3 regions of the Rhizobium sp. R693 genome follow, and region 3 is predicted to be linked to each of the others. Evidence: predicted binding sites of a transcription regulator. Region 3 holds the regulator's gene; each other region holds the start of a gene.
What was found. Region 3 encodes PhoB, which activates phosphate uptake and scavenging genes when phosphate is short. Its sites were predicted from a motif close to TGTCATNNANCTGTCAT; they were not measured.
Positions count from the first base shown of each region.

Region 1: a site for PhoB is predicted at 2,454-2,470, ahead of ATY79_RS27480 (DUF465 domain-containing protein). Genes of this name have one in related genera too.
Region 2: a site for PhoB is predicted at 1,968-1,984, ahead of ppk2 (polyphosphate kinase 2). Genes of this name have one in related genera too.

Region 1 is NZ_LOKY01000047.1:258,753-262,844, reverse strand. It holds gene ATY79_RS27505 (tetratricopeptide repeat protein) at 1-142, opposite strand, end outside; gene ATY79_RS27500 (thiamine phosphate synthase) at 153-806, opposite strand; gene ATY79_RS27495 (sulfite exporter TauE/SafE family protein) at 915-1,679, shown strand; gene ATY79_RS27490 (metalloregulator ArsR/SmtB family transcription factor) at 1,748-2,008, shown strand; gene ATY79_RS27485 (DUF465 domain-containing protein) at 2,163-2,336, opposite strand; gene ATY79_RS27480 (DUF465 domain-containing protein) at 2,566-2,769, shown strand; gene purE (5-(carboxyamino)imidazole ribonucleotide mutase) at 2,786-3,280, shown strand; gene ATY79_RS27470 (5-(carboxyamino)imidazole ribonucleotide synthase) at 3,277-4,092, shown strand, end outside.
Region 2 is NZ_LOKY01000045.1:83,095-87,186, reverse strand. It holds gene ATY79_RS23355 (DUF4174 domain-containing protein) at 1-356, opposite strand, end outside; gene ATY79_RS23350 (hypothetical protein) at 421-885, opposite strand; gene ATY79_RS23345 (helix-turn-helix domain-containing protein) at 1,127-1,372, opposite strand; gene ppk2 (polyphosphate kinase 2) at 2,217-3,134, shown strand; tRNA gene ATY79_RS23335 (tRNA-His) at 3,289-3,365, opposite strand; gene ATY79_RS23330 (phasin) at 3,492-3,941, opposite strand.
Region 3 is NZ_LOKY01000012.1:7,118-11,209, forward strand. It holds gene ATY79_RS11930 (aspartate aminotransferase family protein) at 1-867, opposite strand, end outside; gene ATY79_RS11935 (GcrA family cell cycle regulator) at 1,296-1,829, shown strand; gene phoB (phosphate regulon transcriptional regulator PhoB) at 1,928-2,611, opposite strand; gene phoU (phosphate signaling complex protein PhoU) at 2,648-3,361, opposite strand; gene pstB (phosphate ABC transporter ATP-binding protein PstB) at 3,405-4,092, opposite strand, start outside.

The sequences.
Region 1 (4,092 bases), on a different contig from region 3:
TTTTCAGCGTCTCCGGGGCGCTCGCGAGCGGTCGTGTCACGACGTTATCGACCACCTGGGCAGAAACGCCATGCGTCAGCCCGACCAGAACGGTGACGGCAAAGGCAGTTGAGAGGCGCAAAGTACAGGACAGCATCGGCATGAGCGCGATATCAATCCTCAAACCGTGGCGCTTTTTCGTCCAAGAGCGCATTGACCTCGGCGACGACGGATGGCGCACGGCCGGCGTCCGTGAAAACCGCAAGCCGCAGCGCGACGAACTCCGCGCCAGTCTCTGCCACCGCCAGCGCGGAAGCCGGATCTGTACCGCCCATGACGATACAGGGAATCTCGATCATCGAAGCCCACCATTCCCCGAGCGCCAGGTTCTTGGGATGTGCTTCCGGCTTGATGTCACCATCGAGCTTGCCGAAGAAGATATAGTCCGGTCGCTCCTCGCCGATCTCCAGCGCATGGTGCCGGTCGGCGGCATTGCCGCCACCGACGATCAGCTTGTCGGCATATTTGTCGATAGCGTCGGAGATTTCACTGGCCGGACCGGTCAGATGCAAGCCGTCCGCCTTCGTGCGCCCAACGACGCGACTGTCGCCCGCAAGCAGTGCGGCTGCTCCCGAGTCCTGAATAATCGGAACCAGCTTCTCGGCGTGCTTTTGAAACTCGCCATCGTTGAGGCCGTATTGCGGCACGATCACAGAGGCGACGTCACCGCCCTTCAAGGCATCGCCGACGACCTTTGCCTGCTCATCGGCATCGGCAAGGTCGGGAGCAATCAAAACTAGGCGGCAGCGGTTTTCCGGTTCGGTCATGAACTCTTTCCATTTACAGCGGAACAGGCCGTTTCAGGGCCGATCTGCACTCGTCCTGTGTGAGTAATTCCGTTAGACGGGGCTGGCAAGGGGAGGATTTTCAAAAGCATGCCGATGGACCTGTCATTTTATTACGCCGCCGTTCCGGCCGTCATCCTGGTCGGACTTGCGAAAGGCGGCATGGGCGATGCGCTGTCGCTGATCGGGCTGCCCTTTCTCGCTCTCGTCGTCTCGCCCGTTCAGGCGGCCGCGATCCTGCTGCCGATCCTCATCTTCATGGACATGATCTCGCTCGTGATCTGGCGGAAGCACGGCGACTGGACAACGCTGAAGATCGTACTGCCGGGCGCTCTGTTCGGCATCGCGCTCGGTTGGGCGACCTCGGCGCTGGTTCCGGGAAATGTGCTTCGCGTCGTCATCGGCGTCGTCACCATCCTCTTTTGCCTTCGCTACTTCTGGAACAACTTCGGCCCCGCAGCCGGAAAGCACACGCCGCCTCAAGGCCAGCGGCCACTGCTTGCGACAATTTGGGGAAGCCTGTCCGGCTATGGTAGCTTCGTCGCGCATGCCGGCGGAGCACCTTTCCAGATTTATGCTTTGCCGCTGCAGATGCCGCCGCGAGAATATACCGGCACCAGCGTCCGCTTCTTCGCGATCCTCAATGCCGTCAAGCTCATACCCTACTTCGCGCTTGGCCAGCTCGACACGCAAAACCTCGCCACCTCGGCCACGCTGCTGCCTTTTGCGCCGCTTGCGACAATTGCCGGCGCCTGGTGCGTGCGCCGCATGAAGCCCGCGATCTTCTATCCTTTCATGTACGGCATGGCGCTCATTGCCGCCGTGTTGATCGCGAAGGAGGGCTTGGGTTTCTGACAATTTTGGGTTTCGTTGCGCCGCACAATTTCCTTGCCCGATTGCGCCGTTTGACGTAGCTTTTCGCCATGTCGAACACGGATCCCTTCGCCGCGATAGCCGATCCTCACCGGCGCTTCCTGCTGGAGGAACTTCGACGCGCGCCGAAGACCGTGAACGAGCTTGCCGAGGGCCTCCCCATCAGCCGCCCCGCCGTTTCCCAGCACCTCAAGGCGCTGCTGGATTGCAACCTGGTTTCCGTCACCGCAGAGGGCACGCGGCGCATCTACGCGGTCAACAATCGCGGCTTCGACAGACTCAATCTTTGGCTCGATCAGTTCTGGGCTTAGCCCGACCGCTCAAATGAAAGACGCCGGCTCGCGACTTTCCGTCGGAACCGGCGCCATAATCGCCTGTCGAGCACGAACTGGTCTAAGCTTTTGGTGAAATTGGGGTTTCGCCCTCCTCGCCTAGGGCCGCGTTCGTTGATTTATTGCATCCCACTCAATGGAAGGATGATTTTAGGCGCTCAATCTCGTCCTTGATCCGCAATTTTCTGCGTTTGCACTCAGCGACTTCATTATCGTTTCGGGAGGGGGATATCATAAGAGAATGCAACTCCTCCTCAAGAGCAACATGCTTTTTTTCGAGTGACTCAAGATGAGCTTGAACAGTCATTTGACCCTTCCTTCCTCTTACCTCTCCCCGGCCAACACCGCCGGAGATCCAAGGCGTCAACCCTCCAACTGTGACATATTTTTGAAGCCTTGTCGAAGGTGAAAACAAGGAGAACACATGGCAAAATCATGACGAACAGCCGCTAGCCGTTACCTCCAATTGGTGATAGGAGCTTGCGGAAATCATCGGCAGAACGGACGATGTCCGAAGACGGTTATGGGGAATGCATATGGCCGATCAGGAACAGGCGGAAATCAGGCTCATGGTCGCGAGACTGCGCCAGGAGCACGAGGATTACGATGCCGCCATCAACGCCATGATTGCCACCGGATGTGACGCATTGCGCATCCAGCGCATGAAAAAGAAGAAACTGGTCATCAAGGACAAGCTGACAAAGCTCGAAGACCAGATCATCCCTGATATCATCGCCTAAAGGGAATGCCGTGACGATGACAGACAGACCACCCGTTGCCATCATCATGGGAAGCCAATCCGATTGGGAGACCATGAAGAACGCCGCCGACACGCTGGAGGCGCTCGAGATTCCCTATGACGCGCGCATCATATCGGCCCATCGCACGCCGGATCGCCTCGTAAACTTCGCCAAGACCGCCCGCGATGAAGGTTTCAAGGTGATCATTGCCGGCGCCGGTGGCGCGGCCCACCTGCCAGGCATGGCCGCCGCGATGACGCCGCTTCCGGTGTTTGGCGTCCCGGTTCAATCCAAGGCACTGTCAGGTCAGGATAGTCTTCTTTCCATCGTCCAGATGCCGGGCGGCATCCCGGTCGGCACACTTGCCATCGGCAAGGCCGGCGCGATCAACGCCGCCCTTCTGGCAGCTGCAGTCCTGGCATTGTCGGACGAGGATATTGCCGAGCGGCTTGACGACTGGCGTGAGCGCCAGAGCGCAGCCGTTGCCGAATATCCGATGGACGACCTATGACTGTAACAACAATCGGCATCATCGGCGGCGGCCAGCTTGGCCGCATGCTTGCCATGGCCGCTGCACGGCTGAACTTCCGAGCCGTCATCTTGGAACCGCAGGCCGACTGTCCGGCCGCGCAGGTCGCCAACCAGCAGATCGTGGCGGCATACGACGATCCGGCCGCGCTCGCAGAGCTCGCGAATATCTGCGACATCGTCACCTATGAGTTCGAAAACGTCCCGGTCACAGCCGCCGAGGCGCTTGCGAGCCATGTACCCGTCTATCCGCCACCGAAGGCACTCGAGGCTGCGCAGGATCGGCTTGTCGAAAAGCGCTTTATCAATGGATGCGGCGTTCCGACGGCCCGCTTCCATGCCGTCGACAACCAGGCCGACCTCGAGGCAGCATTGCAGGATTTCGGCGGCCGCGGCGTCCTGAAGACTCGCCGCCTCGGCTATGATGGCAAAGGACAACGAGTGTTTCGCTCCAGTGCCGACAAGCCGGATGGCGCCTTTGCAGCGCTCGGTGAGGTCCCCCTGATTCTCGAGAGCTTCGTGCCCTTTGAGCGCGAGATCTCCATCATTGCAGCGCGCGCAACGGACGGCACTGTCGTCTGTTACGACCCTGCTGAAAACGTTCACCGCGACGGCATCTTGCACACGTCGACTGTACCTGCCTCGATTTCAGCGGAGACGGCAGCGGGGGCGCGTGAAAGCGCCGAGAAGATATTGGCTGCGCTTGGCTATGTCGGCGTCATCGGCATCGAATTCTTCGTACTCGCCGACGGCAGCCTGATCGCCAATGAAATGGCGCCGCGTGTCCACAACTCC
Region 2 (4,092 bases), on a different contig from region 3:
TCGCTGACTTTCAGCTTAACCGTCCCGTCCTTGCCGACGAGAAAGGCCGCAAACTCTCCGGCCGCTGGATCCCCCAACTCGCTCGCGATCGCTGTAGCATCCAGACTTTCACCAGCCCCAAATAGCACCCTGACACTGCCGCCGGCAATCTTGAGAATGACCATATCGCGGTTCTGCAAGGCATCGCGGTCGGCAAGCAATTGGTTTTCCTGGCGAGCAGCCCGCGCGTTTCTCCTGTCGGGGAAGATGACTAGGACGCGGTTGCGCCACTGGAACTGCTCAAGGCTCGCAAGCGCGGAATAAGCCTCGTTGCCTTCGTCCACCTTGGTTGCACCGTAAAGAGGCGTTTTCGACATGCACATTTCTCCTGTAGACCGAACGTCCAAGGAGACATGACAGTTCCATGCGCCAACGCATCGCTCAGCTGCGCCATGATTTCCGCAACTGCCACAAGGCACCAAAGAGGACGAGCAACAGCGGGATGCTGCCGTAGGACAAGGAAACCTGTGCCAATTGATCCAGCCTCTGTGCAGGTGCATCAACCGCCGCAGCGTCCTGTCTAAGGCTTGAGCCGAGGCTATAAGCGGCACGCGAGACCGCTGCGAAAACGATGATCAATCCGGCGATGTCAACGAAGCGGGCGTGGACGCGCATGCCATCGAAGACGACGGTCGCAAGACCGCATAGAAATGCAGCAGGCAGAAGATAGGCGGCCCCACCCAGCAGCTGGAAATCCCCCAGAACGACCTCGTCTGTCTCGCTCGTGAAGCTGATCTTCAGGATCGGCAGCAGGACTGCGAGAACGGAAAGGACGGCAAGTGCGCCGCGCTTCATAATTTCGTTCAAATCAAGTCGCGTGGCGCCAATGCGACGAACCCGGCTCATTCCCCTCTCCCCGATACAGCAAACCGCCGCAGCGCGCAGGCGCTCGGCTCATTCGAGGGACATTTGCTATGAAGTTGCTAACGCACCGCACAACCAGCGACGGTAAAACTACCCTTTGCGGGTAAAAGCGTTCAGCCGGGTCGGAGAGGAAAGTTAAAAAGAAATGAAGGAAGGTCGTTTCAGGCGGTTTGACGGGGGCAAGGCCAGGCGGGCAGTTGCCTGCCCGGCCCTGAGATTATCTTCACATCGGAACAAATGATGAGACCGGCACCTGCAATGCAGAGGCGATCCGCTTGAGCTTGGCGGGATCCGCATCCTCACCGCTCTCGATTTCCTCAATCTCATTGACAACCAGACCGCAGGTTACTGCGAGGTCATCGACGCTATAGCCGACTGCCTCTCGAGCGGCACGTACAGCAGCGGCTACATTCATGGCCGAAACGGCGGTAGCCTTGGATGCATCCAGATTGCTGAGCGAAATGGACATTTACGTCTCCTTCTGAAATCACTCTGAATTAGCCCCCGGCGAGAAAATGGCACTCTCGATCACGATTTGCAATGCAGTATGGTTAATCCGTGATCGACGAGAGCCCAACGACGGGAGTTCGAACAAGTTGGCAAAATCTGATTGCCCTTTGTAAGCAAAGCAGTTTTGCCGGCCCACCTGATGGCGCCGATAGAGGCGTCCACACGCCAAAAAAACGTCTCGCACGCGGCGATTTGTCACCTATTTTCCGGCATTCGCACCGGTTTCGAGACGAATCACCGTGACCTAAATCGGGCGAATGAAACCGCCATGCAGACAGCTGAGCCTCGGGTCAGGACACGGGAAATCGCAGCTAGCGCCGGAACCAATCGGCCTCCACAAATGACCGTACTAAACGTTCCGGCAGTCCGCGATCCCTTTTGGTGGCCCGTTCCCCGCGGATCGATTTATTAGCAAAGAATGAACAAGGGGTGGCAGGAACATGGCCAAACCTCGTCGATATCGCGATATTGTCTTCTATCTATGTCTAATTCTTTGATGGCGCACGTACAGAGCGAGCAATTCTTCAAATTCAACGCACGAGGCGCGCGTCCAATGTCACAGGAGCTTCATTCTAAGGGAATAGACCCGACTAAGGATTAGCCCCAAGAGGAGCCGGCGATGACAATAGTTCAGGTTGAAGAACATCGTCGTGATCGCGCCAACACTCCACTTGAGGCAACAAGATCAGGAAAGTGATTGCTCTACCTGTATTCTCGGTACCGCTGTGGCGCATATGCACTCAAGCGAGACCTGAGCAGACCGTCTTTTTAAATCGTGCCACAAACGTTGAGGGTGAACGTCCATGAACAGTATAACCGACAACAACTATTCCGACTGGCTCGAAGCCGAACTGGCCGACACCATTGACGAGGACTACGAGCTGGAGCTTTCCGAGCCGGCGCTTTCCGACGCGATCCGCAAGATCTACCGCAACGCCCATCCGGCGTCGGTTCCCCGGCTTGACTATTTTCGCGCGCTACTTTCGCTGCAGGCGGAACTGATCAAGCTGCAGGATTGGGTGGTTTACAACAAAGAAAAGGTTGTCGTGATCTTCGAGGGCCGCGACTCTGCCGGAAAAGGCGGCGTGATAAAACGCATCACGCAGCGCCTCAATCCGCGCGTCGTCCGCACCGTCGCCCTGCCAGCGCCGTCAGACCGCGAGAAGTCGCAATGGTACTTCCAGCGCTACGTGCCCCACCTGCCTGCCGGTGGCGAAATCGTGCTCTTCGACCGCTCCTGGTACAATCGCTCGGGTGTTGAGCGGGTCATGGGATTTGCGACTGAGGACCAGGTCGAGCAGTTCTTCAACGACGTGCCGGAATTTGAGCGCATGCTCGTTCGCTCGGGCATCCGGCTCGTCAAATACTGGTTCTCGATCACGGACGAAGAGCAGCAGATGCGCTTCCTCGTGCGCATTCACGATCCCTTGAAGCAGTGGAAGCTCTCACCGATGGACCTGCAATCGCGAGTCCGCTGGGAAGGCTACACAAAGGCGAAGGAAGAAACCTTCGCGCGCACCAACATTCCGGAAGCTCCGTGGCATATCGTGGAAGGCAACGACAAGAAGCGGGCACGGCTGAACTGCATCGATCACCTACTGCATCAAATTCCTTACACGGACGTCCCGCACGAGGAGATCACGCTGCCGAATCGTGTCTTCAATCCGGATTATGAGCGCAAGGTGCTGCCGCCGGAGCTTTACGTGCCTTCGAAGTATTGATTGGGAAACCGGTCCCGTGGGCACGTGCAGGCCGCCGTGCTCGCTTCATCGACCCGCATTGTTCCGAAGCAGCATTACTTGGGTAAGGTGAGAGCATGACCGTTTTCGCGCGAGCTGACGACTACGGTGAAATGACATCTGCTGTAGGAAGAAATGGTACGGTTGGGTGGAGTTGAACCACCGACCTCAGGTGCCACAAACCTGCGCTCTAACCAACTGAGCTACAACCGCACAAATCGCGTCTGCCGCGACGGGGGTCACATACGAGGACTTGAAAATTAATTCAAGCCCTATCTCTCCCCAATATACAAAAAGGCCGGACAAATGGTCCAGCCTCTTCGTGTGTCCTGTCGAAAATCAGGCCGCCTTGAAGGAGGCCATGACCTTTTCAGCAGCTTCCTTGGAAGGCTTGGCAAGTTTTTCGGCAACCTGCTTGGAGGTTTCCTGCATGGTCTTGGCCTGCTCGATCGTCAACTCGACCTGCTTACGCAGGAAGGTCGTCTGGAGCTCGACGAGTTCGGCGACCGACTTGACTGCAAGCAGCGCTTCCATGTGGGTCAGCGAGTTTTCAGCGTTCGTGCGCAGAGCGTCGATCGCCTTGTGGCCGATTTCGACAGCGCCGGCCTGGGCGGTCTGAACCGTTGCCTCGAGCGTCTTGCTTGCTTCTTCGCCGGCGGTCTTCATCTTCGTGTAGGCTTCACGCGACTGCTGTGCGCCCTTTTCCGCGAAGTCGCGGAAGGATTCGGTGAACTTGGAAGGATCAAATGACGACATTGAAAAAACGTCGTCCATCTTTATGTTAGCCATTGGTTTGCGCTCCTTTTGCCTCGGCATGCGTGATGGCCTCGTAGGTTAGATGTCCATCATATAGCGCAGATTCTTGTGCATTGCAATATGTTTGTGCGACGCACAACGCGTTAACCTTTCCAGCCGAAAGCCGGGCTCTGTTCTGGACCCC
Region 3 (4,092 bases):
GTCGAGCACGGCGCCGCCCACAGCCATGGCAAGCGGATTGCCGCCATAGGTGGAGCCATGCGTGCCAGCCTTCATGCCGGAAGCGGCCTCTGCCGTCGCAAGGCAGGCGCCGAGCGGGAAGCCACCGCCGATACCCTTGGCCACTGCCATGATGTCGGGAGTGGCGCCGGACCACTCGTGCGCAAAGAGCTTGCCCGTACGGCCCACACCCGTTTGCACTTCGTCGAAGATCAGCAGCAGGCCGTTTTCGTCGCAGATTGCGCGGAGCGCCTTCAGAAACTCGTTGGTCGCCGGGCGAACGCCGCCTTCTCCCTGAATAGGCTCGATGAGGATAGCGGCCGTCTCGCTTGTGATAGCGGCGCGCACGGCATCGAGATCGCCGAACGGAACCTGATCGAAGCCAGGAGCCTTGGGACCGAAGCCTTCGAGATATTTCTCCTGGCCGCCGGCAGCGATCGTCGCCAGCGTGCGGCCATGGAAGGCACCTTCGAAGGTGATGATGTGGAACCGCTCGGGATGCCCCTTTGAAAACTGGTAGCGGCGCGCGGTCTTGATCGCGCATTCCAGAGCTTCCGCGCCGGAGTTCGTGAAGAACACCTTATCGGCGAACGTCGCCTCGGTGAGCCGCTTCGCGAGCGTTTCCTGGCCAGGAATCTCGTAGATATTGGACAGGTGCCAGACCTTGTCGGCCTGCTCCTTCAGCGCGCCCACCACATGCGGATGGCCGTGGCCGACGGAAGTCACGGCAACGCCTGCGCCGAAATCAAGATATCGCTCGCCCGCTTCGGTGATCAGCCACACGCCTTCTCCTCGCTCGAACCGCAGCGGGGCACGAGAGTAGGTGTCGTAAAGCGCGGCTTCAGCCATGGCGCGATCTCCTGTCAATAACCATCAGCGGGCGGACTCCGGCTAAGGAACGCAGTGTCCGGAAATTAAAAATGCCGCCTTTCGGCGGCAAGCAGCACTATTTACTTTTCGCACTGCAATGTCAACAAAACTGAGGTTTTCCAGCACGCGTCAAGCTGCCATCCGAAGGCGGCAGACCTATCAACAACTAATGTTGCAAAAATGACTCTCACACCCAGCAAGTTGGGGAAAACTTGAAATTCGATTCGCCGAGATTCAACCGACTCTTGTCACGGAGTCAGCCTCACACTAGGTTAAAACTCAATTACTAGACTGCATGCGGCGGAACTAGTCACCAAAATCGAGCAGGCGTTTCTTGCCTTGGATACGTCCAGGGCAACGGTGAAGGATTCTGCCTACACCAACGCTAATAAGGCGGAGACAGGGGCATGAACTGGACAGACGAGCGCGTTGAAAAACTGAAGAAGCTGTGGTCCGAAGGGCTTAGCGCCAGCCAGATCGCGGCACAACTTGGCGGTGTAAGCCGTAACGCTGTCATTGGCAAAGTCCACCGTTTGAGTTTGCCTGGCCGCGCCAAGGCCGGGGGCACGACAACGACTGTCAGAACGCCCAAGCGCACGACATCCGCGCCCCGCGCTCCGAACTATGCGTCTCGCGTCGCCACACGCACCGTCGCCCGCCAGCAGGGTGCGACTATGCTCAAGGAAGAAATCGAGATCGATGCGATCGAGGAAGTCCGGTATCGTCCGGCCGCAAACGTCGTCGTTCCGATTTCGCGCCGCCTCGGCCTGACTGAACTGACCGAACGCACCTGCAAGTGGCCGGTCGGCGACCCGCTGAAAGATGATTTCCACTTCTGCGGCTGCGAGTCTCCGGACAACTCCCCCTATTGCACGTATCATCAACGCATGGCCTATCAGCCGGTGAACGAGCGCCGCAAGGCTGCCAACCGGGTCGCTTGACCCGGAAGCCGGATAAGGACCAAAGAAAACGGGCCCTCGCGGGCCCGTTTTTCGTTTGTGAAATTTTATGAAAGTCGCGCTGGCTTTCCGGGGAAAGCTTAGGCTTCCATGGAATAGCCGGCGCCGCGAACCGTGCGGATGACGTCCTGCATGTTAGAGAAGTTCAGTGCCTTGCGCAAACGACCGACATGGACGTCTACAGTACGCTCATCGACGTAGATGTCGTGACCCCAGACGCCGTCAAGCAATTGCGAGCGCGAGAAGACGCGGCCAGGGGACGCCATGAGGAATTCGAGGAGCCGGAACTCGGTCGGACCGAGGCGGACTTCGCGGCTCTTGCGATGAACGCGATGCGTCTCGCGGTCGAGCTCGATATCGCCGCACTTTAGTAGCGTGGAGAGCACTTCCGGCTTGGCACGGCGAAGCATCGCCTTGACGCGAGCAACCAGCTCCGGTGTCGAAAACGGCTTGACGACGTAATCGTCGGCACCGGTGGAGAGGCCGCGAACACGTTCGCTTTCCTCGCCGCGGGCCGTCAACATGATGATCGGCAGGCGCTCGGTCTCCGGCCGCATACGCAGGCGACGGCAGAGCTCGATGCCAGATACGCCAGGCAGCATCCAATCGAGGATCAGGATGTCTGGCGTCCGTTCCTGCAACCGAATCTCGGCTTCGTCGCCGCGCAGGATGGTATCGACCTCGAAACCTTCAGCCTCAAGGTTATAGCGAAGAAGCACGCTCAGTGCTTCTTCGTCTTCAACGACAGCTACTTTTGGGATCATTCGTTTCGGTCTCCTGGGGGCGCGGTCGCGGAGCGATTATTCAGTGACTGCGCCGACGGTGTTGGCGGTATCGTCCTTCGGACGTTCGCCTTCCGGCTGGGCACCGGTGGCCATGTAGTAGATGGTTTCGGCAATATTGGTGGCGTGGTCGCCGATGCGCTCGATGTTCTTGGCGCAGAACAGGAGATGCGTGCAGCTGGTGATGTTGCGCGGATCTTCCATCATATAGGTGAGCATCTCGCGAAACAGCGAGGTGTACATCGCGTCGATTTCCTCGTCGCGCTCACGGATCGACTTTGCCTTGTCAGCAGCGCGGCTCGTGTAGACGTCGAGCACTTCCTTGAGCTGGACCAGCGCGAGCTCCGAGAGGTGCTCGAGGCCGCGTGCGAGCTTGCGCGGCACGCCGGCGCTCTGGACAGCAATAACGCGCTTGGCAGTGTTCTTGCCAAGATCGCCGACGCGCTCCAGGTCCGCCGCGATGCGGATGGAGCCCATGATCTCACGAAGGTCGGCTGCCATCGGCTGGCGGCGCGCAATCGTGACGATCGCCTTGTCACCGATCTCGCGTTCGGCGTGGTCAAGGATCACGTCGTCGGAGATGACCTTCTGGGCGAGAGCCGTGTCGCCGTTGACGAGGGCGCGAACGGCATCCGAGACCATCTGCTCGGCCAAACCGCCCATTTCCGAAATGCGGCGGGACAGGAACTTCAAATCATCGTCGTACGCGGAAAAGATATGTGTCGATGCCATAGGGCTCATCCTTGAATATCGTGAGTGCTACCAAAGCGACCGATCAACCGAAGCGGCCCATGATGTAGTCCTGGGTGCGCGGGTCGTCCGGGTTGGTGAACATCTTGTCGGTATCATTCTCCTCGACGAGGTTGCCGAGGTGGAACATGGCGGTGCGTTGCGAAACGCGGGCGGCCTGCTGCATCGAGTGCGTCACGATGACGATCGTGTAGTTCTCGCGGAGTTCGTGGATCAGTTCCTCGACCTTTGCCGTGGCGATCGGATCGAGTGCCGAGCACGGCTCGTCCATCAGGATCACTTCCGGGCTGACGGCAACAGCGCGGGCGATGCAGAGGCGCTGCTGCTGACCACCGGAAAGTCCAGTGCCGGCTTCATGAACGCGATCTTTCACCTCGTTCCACAGACCGGCGCGCTGTAGGCTGAGCTCAACGATTTGGTCCATGTCGGCCTTCGACCTGGCGAGACCGTGGATACGCGGACCGTAGGCCACATTTTCGTAGATCGTCTTCGGGAACGGATTTGGCTTCTGGAACACCATGCCGACACGGGCACGGAGTTCCACCACGTCAATATCCGGATCGTAGATATCTTCGCCGTCGAGCGTGATCTTGCCGGTCACGCGGCAATTGTCGATCGTGTCATTCATACGGTTCAGGCTGCGCAGGAACGTGGACTTGCCACAGCCCGATGGTCCGATGAGGGCCGTCACAGTGTTTTCGCGGATGTTCAGC